DNA from 3 places in the Chryseobacterium sp. BGA-UO-ETr-SB22 genome. Region 1 is predicted to be linked to each of the others. Evidence: riboswitches for the same ligand, from Rfam matches in the RefSeq annotation. Region 1 holds a riboswitch; each other region holds the start of a gene.

Evidence for each region. Region 1 has a riboswitch for S-adenosylmethionine ahead of AC57AW_RS04545 (SusC/RagA family TonB-linked outer membrane protein). Riboswitches for the same ligand answer to the same signal wherever they lie in the genome.
Region 2: linked by a shared signal. The riboswitch ahead of AC57AW_RS00815 (TonB-dependent receptor plug domain-containing protein) and the one ahead of AC57AW_RS04545 (SusC/RagA family TonB-linked outer membrane protein) in region 1 are both predicted to bind S-adenosylmethionine.
Region 3: linked by a shared signal. The riboswitch ahead of AC57AW_RS03775 (alpha/beta fold hydrolase) and the one ahead of AC57AW_RS04545 (SusC/RagA family TonB-linked outer membrane protein) in region 1 are both predicted to bind S-adenosylmethionine.

Annotation. Positions count from the first base shown of each region.
Region 1 covers NZ_JCAQOV010000004.1:168,881-172,061, forward strand. The annotation lists gene AC57AW_RS04545 (SusC/RagA family TonB-linked outer membrane protein) at 1-1,127, opposite strand, end outside; SAM riboswitch class I at 1,211-1,310, opposite strand; gene AC57AW_RS04550 (type II 3-dehydroquinate dehydratase) at 1,555-1,962, shown strand; gene pckA (phosphoenolpyruvate carboxykinase (ATP)) at 2,072-3,181, opposite strand, start outside.
Region 2 covers NZ_JCAQOV010000001.1:182,044-185,224, forward strand. The annotation lists gene AC57AW_RS00815 (TonB-dependent receptor plug domain-containing protein) at 1-1,599, opposite strand, end outside; SAM riboswitch class I at 1,694-1,799, opposite strand; gene AC57AW_RS00820 (alpha-amylase family glycosyl hydrolase) at 2,071-3,181, opposite strand, start outside.
Region 3 covers NZ_JCAQOV010000004.1:13,555-16,735, reverse strand. The annotation lists gene AC57AW_RS03780 (MGH1-like glycoside hydrolase domain-containing protein) at 1-1,278, opposite strand, end outside; SAM riboswitch class I at 1,467-1,573, shown strand; gene AC57AW_RS03775 (alpha/beta fold hydrolase) at 1,640-2,584, shown strand; gene AC57AW_RS03770 (ACT domain-containing protein) at 2,584-3,181, shown strand, end outside.

The sequences.
Region 1 (3,181 bases):
TAGCTCCCGTCTTCATTTCTTTCATAATAAGGATAGAATGAAGGAATAAATCTTGCGGCATTGATGATATTGCTGGCCTTAGAATCTGAAGAAGTCGGCGCTTGTTGAATACTGTTTGTATAACTTAAATTCACCCCTACATTCAGCCATTTTTTCACTTCAGAATTGATCTTTAATCTGGTATTATATCTTTTAAATCCTGATTCAATCGCCATCCCTTTATCATCCAGATATCCTAATGAGAAGAAATAATTACTTTTTTCACTTCCTCCGCTGATATCAAGATCTACCTGATTTCTTGAAGCCACTCTCTGCAGAATATCTCTCCAGTCGTCATTCCAAAGTGGCGATGCACCTGGTAATAATTTTCCATCAGTTCCTACCGGTTTTGGATAAGCAGTTCCATATGGATTGATCCCAAGAGTCGAAACAAGATTATCTGTTGCCATCTGAGCTGCTTGCTGAGATGACACTTTTCCGGATTGGTATCCATTTCTCAAAGCTTCCCAATATAATTGAAAGTATTGGTCTGTATTTACCTGCTCGTAATCTTTTACAGCTCTTCCTGAGAACCCCTGACTGATATTAAAATTAACTTTCGCTTCTCCTTTTTTACCTGATTTTGTGGTAATAATGATAATCCCGTTTGCTCCTCTCGATCCATACAGCGCACTTGCTGTAGCATCTTTCAAAACACTGATGGATTCAATATCACTTGGGCTTATAGAGTTAATATTTCCATCAAAAGGAATTCCGTCTACCACATATAACGGATCATTGGAAGCACTTATTGAACCAACTCCTCTGATTCTGATGGTAGAAACGGCACCAGGCTGTCCTGACGAACTGGTAGTCTGAATACCGGCAACCTGCCCTTCCAGCGCTTTGGTAATATTGGTTACAGGTCTGTTATTGATTTTATCGCTGGAAATTGTAGCAACAGAACCGGTATAGCTGTTTCTTTTAGCCTTACCATAAGCAACTACTACAACTTCATCAATCTCTTTTTCATGAAGGCTATCCTTTTTCGGATTAGAATTCTGTGCTTTCACACTGGTAATTCCCAGAAAAAATGCTGCAACCGGAGGAATCCAAGCTTTAGAAGTGAATAAATTATTACTAATCATAATCAATTTTATTTATCGTATATTAAAATTTTGCCCTTTGCAGAAAAGTCAGCAAAGGGCATCGATAAATACGATAAACCAAATGCTTATTTTTCCTTTAAAGGCTGAACGTAACACCTTGCCCTTCGGGGTAGGTTGTCAAGATTTCATAGGGTCAGTTCCCTCCATCTTTCTTTATAAGCCGATCGAAATATGGTTGCAAAGCTAAAAACTTTTAGTCTATAAAACAAGTAGACTTATAAATTTTTCATGATGAATTTTCAAAAATTAACATAAGATTTTAATAAAACTCATTACTATAAGGAGTTGCAACCATTATCATTTTAACAGACATGACAAATATCATTGTCAATAATTTAATTGAACCAAAGAAAATCTGTGCGGAAATTTTTGATCATTAATTAAAAAAAGTTTTTAATTTTATAGTATGAAAGTTTTGATTATAAACGGGCCTAACCTCAACCTGTTAGGTACCAGAGAACCGGAAATCTATGGAAATGTCTCTATGGAAAACTATTTGGAAATTTTAAGATCCGAGTTTCAGTCTTATGAATTAAAATATTATCAGTCTAATATTGAAGGCGAGCTTATTAACAGGCTTCAGGAAGACGATTTTGATGCAGTCGTGATCAATCCGGGCGCTTTTACCCATTATTCTTATGCTATTGCTGATTGTTTAAAAAATATTCAGAAACCAAAAGTAGAAGTTCATATCAGCAATATCTACAAAAGAGAAGAATTCAGACAAAAATCTGTGACAGCAGCTAACACTGACGCAGTTTTATCAGGTTTCGGGATGGATGGATATAGATTGGCTTTATTAAGTTTAAAATAATTCCGGTTAATTTTCATACAGATTGCACAGATACAAAAGTAAATGTGCGAAAGTAAAAAATAAAAAAGCCTCATCAATGATGAGGCTTTTCTGTATATTTTGATAACTATTAGATAGTTTGTTCCTGTAATTGAGGTCCTGAAGCAATTAATTTCTTACCTTCTTCAGTATCGCAGTACTGCTCAAAATTCTTAATATATCTTGAAGCAAGATCTTTTGCTTTTTCTTCCCATTCTGAAGCACTCTCATACGTATCTCTAGGATCTAAAATACCTGTAGAAACGTTTGGTAATTCAGTAGGGATCTCAAGGTTCATGATTGGAACCAGAGTTTTAGGTGCATTATCGATAGAACCGTCAATGATTGCATCAATAATTGCTCTTGTATCTTTCAAAGAAATTCTCTTTCCTGTACCATTCCAACCCGTGTTTACCAAATAGGCTTTAGCACCGTGCTCCTGCATTTTACCGATCAATGTTTTAGAATACATTGTTGGGTGTAGTGTAAGGAATGCTTCTCCAAATGCTGGAGAGAAAGATGGCTGAGGTTCTGTAATTCCTCTTTCTGTTCCTGCTAATTTTGATGTATAACCGCAAAGGAAGTGGTATTGAGCCTGATCTTCATTTAAGATAGAAACCGGAGGAAGTACCCCGAATGCATCTGCTGAAAGGTAAACAATCTTCTTCGCATGACCAGCCTTAGATGGTAATACAATTTTGTTGATATGATAGATTGGATAAGAAACTCTTGTATTCTCAGTGATAGATCCGTCTGTATAATCTGCTACTCCATTGTTTACTACAACGTTTTCAAGAAGTGCATCTCTTTTGATGGCAGCGAAGATATCCGGTTCTTTTTCTTCTGATAAGTCGATAACTTTAGCGTAGCATCCACCTTCATAGTTGAATACTCCATTGTTATCCCAACCATGCTCGTCATCACCGATAAGGTATCTTTTCGGATCTGCAGACAAAGTAGTTTTTCCTGTTCCTGAAAGACCAAAGAATAAAGCTACATCACCTTTTTCACCTACGTTAGCAGAACAGTGCATTGAAGCCATACCTTTTAATGGAAGGTAATAGTTCATCATTGCAAACATCCCTTTTTTCATTTCACCTCCGTACCAGGTACCTCCGATGATCTGTAATTTTTCAGTAAGGTTGAACATGATGAAGTTTTCAGAATTCAATCCCTGAGCTTCCCAGTTAGGGTTTATTGT
Region 2 (3,181 bases), on a different contig from region 1:
TCTGAATCCTGTCCCAACCGCAGCTCTTACTGCATAATTTTTTACGAACTCATATCGCACAGCAAGCTTTCCATTCAAGGTATTTCCGAAATCTGAATAATTTTCAAATCTGGCAGCGGCGTCGATATTTAATTTTTTATCTAAATCATACGAAACATCCGCATACACAGCGGTGGAATGCCTGTCTTTTTTCAAGGCATTGTTGGGAGAAAAACCGATAAAGGATTGAGAACCGCCTGCACCAAGTACTGTTGATCCTTCCGTAGCAATGTTTCCATTGATGTCATATTGGGTATAGGAAGCTTCATCACCTGCTTTGATCTGGTATTGTTCAAATCTGAACTCTCCTCCGAATGCGATATTGAAACGGTTTATATTTTTAGAAACATCAAGATTCACGGTATTCTGAAGAAAACTATGGGCTCCTGCGTAAAACCGGGTTGGTGATTTTACCCCGAGAGATGCATTGTTGGTATTGCTTACATTATAATTGAAGGTATTGCTGCCAAATGTATTGCTTAGATCGAATAACCAATCGTTGACATTATATTTTGCGCCTACAGCATAAGAAACGTCATACACCTGAGATCCTAAACTTGCTTGAAAACCGTTCGGATAGATGGATGAAACCACATTGGATGTTTCACTCGGAAGTCTTCTGAAACCAAATCCTTTTCCTTCTTTGATGCTGAAACCTCCAAAAGAATATACTTTAAAGTTATCGTTAAAAGGGTATTCTGAATTGAAAAACAACTGCCCTTGTCTGATCTGGGCATCTCCGATCTGAAAATTGAAATCATCCCGGGTTAATCCTCTTTTTTCAATTTCTGCATCATCCGCAGCTCTGGCAGCTTTCACAGCTTCAGCGTCACCAGCAAATTCATAAGCGAAATTATCTCCAAAAATATCTAAATCATGATTTTGAGTTCTTGTAGTTTTTCCTCTGTGGCTTAATTGCAGGGAAAGGTTGATATACCCGTCTTTCTTTCCTAATGATGTTCCGTAGTTGGCTCCTGCCTGATAGGTCTCACCATCATTTCGCCCAGTCAATCCGTAAGTAAGACTTGCTGAGGCTCCTGCATTTTTTTTAAGAATAATATTGATTACTCCTGCAATGGCATCAGACCCGTATTGTGCTGCGGCACCGTCTCTTAACACTTCTATTCTATCAATTGCAATGACAGGAATTGTGCTCAGATCTGTTCCCACAGAGCCATTTCCTACTGTATTCTGATAGTTGACTAAAGAAGTTGTGTGCCTTCTTTTTCCGTTAAGTAATACCAAAACCTGATCTGGTCCCATTCCTCTTAGAGTTACAGGATCAATATGTTCTGTACCATCAGAAGCAGACTGCCTTACTGCATTAAATGATGGGATCACATAGTTCAGAAGATCCTGAGCCGTCATTTGCGGAGAACTCCTCTGGATTTTGTCAATATTGATAACATCTACAGGAACGGGGGTTTCCAGTTTTGTTCTTTTGACATTACGGTTTCCAACGATGATGATATCTTCGATTTGTTTTCCTTTTTCCTCGTTTTCCTGAGCAGCAACCCAAATTACCCCAAGCAATAATACCGCTGTACTTAATTTTTTCATTTTTCTTCTTGCCAATTAATAATAACAGTCTGACGGATCTTTCCGCAGATAAACAAGACTTCAAGAAATGGAATTCATATAAGAATATTGACTTCACTTATCTCCCCCGCAGGGTTGGAATTAGCACCTTTACACTTCTCGAATCGTGCAGGTTGCTAAGGTTTCTTTGGGCCAAATCCCTCCACCTTTCTTGATAAATCTACTGCAAAAGTAGACTAATTTTTTAAATATACAAAAAAGCAGATCTGCTGTACTGCAAATCTGCCTTTTATTATTTTATAGAACTTGTGTAAACTTTTATTTTCGAAACATTAAGAGTATATTAAGGCGATAAGAGTATTAAGATAAGCTTCGCTTTAAGCTTAAACATCAGAATGATTCATCTTAACTACACTTTATTTCTTAAATCCTTCTTAATGGTTTTAATATATTCAACATTTTTATAAGTCTAAACAACTTCATAATTTGTTTTTATTTGATCATCATCTTTTGAATGGCAATTCCTGTTTCCGACTTCAGCTGAACCAAGTAGGTTCCTGCCGGATAATTGATTTTCACTTCATAGATTCCGCTTTCTTTATCCAGTTTGAATGAATCCAGTTTTTTACCGGTCATATCAAAAATCAAAATCTCTCCGTTTTTCGCTTTGTTAAAAATTAATTTTGCAGTTCCGTTTTGTATCGGATTGTCAGCAATCTGAAGCGATAATTTATTTACAGCGTTTGGATCTGTTGTTGATAATGCACCTGCATAATTTCCGAAAATCCTGAATTCTCCCGGTTGCAAAGTTATCGGAGCCGTGGTAGAAGCTACACTCGAAATACTGTCATCCATCAGATTCTGCCATTGGCCAGTGTAAGGAAAGTAAGGAACAACGTTTTTTGCAGATGTATCATAGTTGGCCAATACCACCACATTTTTTATCCCGGTTGTAATAGCCGGATCATAGAGATAAATTCTCGTAATCAATCCATTAGGATCATTAGCCAGATTATTGGATTCTATACTGTATGTTTTAGTTTTAAAAATCTGATGGGTATTTCTGATCGTGATTATTTTCGCCCATGTATCATACACGGCTTTTCTGTTTACGTTGGTATCGTAGTTTAAAGTAAATGCAACTGGTTTTTCATCGGTTCTGCACCCGTTATTAATGGTACCGTCAGCACATCTGTTGATACTGAACTCATATCCTAATTCGCCAAACTGCCAGATCATTTTCGGACCTGGAATGGTAAAGAAAGTTGCTCCGAAGGTTTTCATTCTTTCAAGAGCAGTATTCAGGTTTTTAACATCATAACTTCCGTTGACAGCTCCATAGGTAAGGTTTTTAAACATCAGTCTTTCTTCATCATGACTTTCTCCATATCCTACAGCACGCATATTGGTAAAACCATGCAGACTATGATTCATTCTGTCATAGTTGCTGTTGTCTTTATATCCCATGGTATTCTGGTTATAAGGATCTGTTTGTTTATTCCAAAGCATTACTCCTTTTCCCTCTGCTACTCTATAGTTTGCCCATTGCTGTTCTTCTGCATCCGTTCCCAGATGTTCAAAGATCATATAAGAATTCGGATCA
Region 3 (3,181 bases), 160 kb from region 1:
AACACAGTGAAATGCCAGATCCCAGGTAGCATACCATGGATACTCCCATTTATCAGGCATAGAAATAATATCCTTATTGTGAAGATGATTCCATTCCGTATTTCTTACATACTCGTTGAAATTTCTTGGAGCTTCAAAATTGGGATCACCTTTCAGCCATTTTCCGATATTGTAATGATAGAACTGTTTATTCCAGAGAAGTCCCGCAAAAGCCTGTCGCTGAACATTTCTCTCATCTTCATTGACCGTATCATTCTGAATATCATTATAAAACTCTTCAGCTTCCGCTTGTCGTGTACTGAAAATAGTATCAAAATTTTCAAAAGGTTCATCCGTCTCATCAGGACACAATCTGAATTCGAAAATTTTACAGTCACCTGCACCTACAACTTCATCAATCAGAAAAGAAGCTTTTGTTCCTCTTTTTTCCGGGTTTACAGTATCTCCCTGATGAATAATAAAACTATTGATGCCATCTTTGAAATAGGTATTCTCCGTTTTAGGAGCCCCATAAAGTCTGGATGTATTGGTTTCATTATCACAAAATACACTTTGTGCATTTGAATTTCGGGAATAGAATTTTTTGATCGAAATGCTGTCATGCCCAATATTGATACTTCCGTCATGAGAAGCATTCATTTCTGCTTTATAGGTATTGTAACCCCATTTCCAGTTGTTTCTGAACCAGGCAGTAGGCGCCACTACAATGGGAGCATCATGCTGACTTCGGTTGCAGACCGTTACTCTGGCCAGAATATCGTTGTGATCAGCTTTACAGTATTCAATGAAAATATCAAAATACTCATCATTATCAAAAATTCCGGTATCGAAAATCTCATATTCCGGTTCCTTTTTACTGCGTCTTCCATTTTCAGCAAGAAGTTCATCATAAGGAAACTCGTTGATCGGATATTTATACACCATTTTCATATAGCTGTGAGTAGGTGTATTATCCAGATAATAAAAGATTTCTTTGATGTCTTCACCATGATTCCCCTGTGGGTTACTCAATCCGAAGAATCGTTCTTTTACCATTTTATCCTTCTTGTTCCAGAATGAAAAAGCAAAGCAGAACAACTGTTTTACATCAGAAATTCCGGCGATGCCTTCCTCGCCCCAACGGTAAGCATAGCTTTCGGCGTTATTATGATTGGTAAAATCCCAGGCATTCCCGTTTGAGCTGTAATCCTCACGTACATTTCCCCACTGCCGGTTGCTTACATATGGGCCCCAGTTTTTCCATTTGGTATCTTGTAATCTTTCTTTTTCGGCGGTCATATCTCATCATTTTTCCATACGAAGTTAGTTTTTTTGAAAAATAATTCCAATTTTTTTCATCTGAATAATTATTAATATGGCCTTGAAACACTTGTATTTAATGGCTTTTTTAAATATTAAAATAATTTTTTTTTGAAATTAAAAGAAAAGGACTACCTTTGCACCATTCGTTCATTTAAATATTGAAAATGTTATCAAGAAAGGTTGAGGGATTAGACCCTATGAAACCTTAGCAACCCTTTGCGCAAGCAAAGAAGGTGCTACGTTCTACCAAAGTATTTTGGACAGATAACTTACTGAAGTTCTTTTCAGCCATTTCCTGTGGCATTTTCAATTGTATTTGTATAAAAATATAATAGAATTGAAAACAGAACTAAACTATATTAATCTTTCGTATCAAACCAATTCCCACAAGGAATACAATATCCCGTTAAGCTATCAGCTTTTTGGGAAAGATCTGTTTACAGCACCCATCATTTTAATCAATCATGCACTTACCGGAAACTCAGAGGTATCCGGAGAAAAAGGCTGGTGGAAACAATTGGTGGGAGAAAATCAGATTGTTGATATCGATCAATACACAGTTCTGTGTTTTAATATACCCGGAAACGGTTATGACGATTTTTTAATTGAAGACTATGAAGACTTCACGCCTTCAGATATCGCAGCGATATTTCTGAAAGGACTTGAAGCTTTACATATCAAAAATATATATGCCATTATTGGAGGCTCTCTTGGAGGGGGAATTGCATGGGAAATGCTTGCCAAGCAGCCGGATCTTGCAGAAATATTTATCCCCATAGCCTGTGATTACAGAACACACGACTGGCTTCATGCTCAGTGTCTGGTTCAAAAATTTTTATTGAATGATAAAGATGAACCATTACAGAAAGCGAGAATTCATGCGATGCTGTGTTATAGAACTCCACAATCACTCAACGATAGATTTCAAAACCAATATAATCAGGAGAAACAACGCCTGGAATCAGAAGACTGGTTGGTTTATCATGGCAATGCTTTAAACGAAAGGTTTAGTTTAAAAGCATACAGACTGATGAATCATCTCCTGATGAATATTAATACTGATGAAACAGTATTGGAGAACATACAGGCACGAATGCACATGATCTCCGTAGATACAGACTTATTCTTTCCGGCTTCTGAAATCCGAATGTGTTTTGAAAACTTAAAAGAGAAAAATAAGAATGTTTCTTATCACGAGATCCAATCTATACACGGGCATGATGCCTTCCTAATGGAATATCAACAATTAAATAATATCATTAAAAACATTTTACAGAAGTAATGAAAAATGCTAACGAAATAAAATTTTTGAAGAACAGATCAATCGTCAAATTTGAAGGAGAAGATTTCCTGGGAGAAATTGGGATTGACGGACGAATTTTTAAAGCGCTTACTTTAGCGCGCATCAGTGTAGGGGTAATCTCTCAACAGGCAATAGAAAACGGAATTTCTATCCTGGTTCAGGAAAATGATGCTGAAAAAGCAGTCGCTTGTCTTATCGATGAGTTTGAAGAAGAAAGAAAGTCTGGAAAAGTATCCCAGATCTACAGTATCAATAATGTTTCTGTGATTGGTTTTGTAGCAGAAGATTTCAATAAAGTCTTTGCTGAACTGGCAAGAAACAATGTTTTCCCATTATTGCTGAATCAGGTTGCTGGAGAGAACAGAGTAAACATAGTAGTAACTTCTTCGCAGGATGAAAAGACAAAAAATATTATAGAATCTGAAATTTTCAAGAAGCCAAAGACCGTTCATCTGGCGATCATTGGACACGGAAATGTAGGAAAGACCTTGATACAACAGGTGCTGGAATCTTCTGAAGAGATTAAAAGACGTAAAAAAATAGATCTTAAAGTCGTAGCAGTAGCTAATTCAAAAA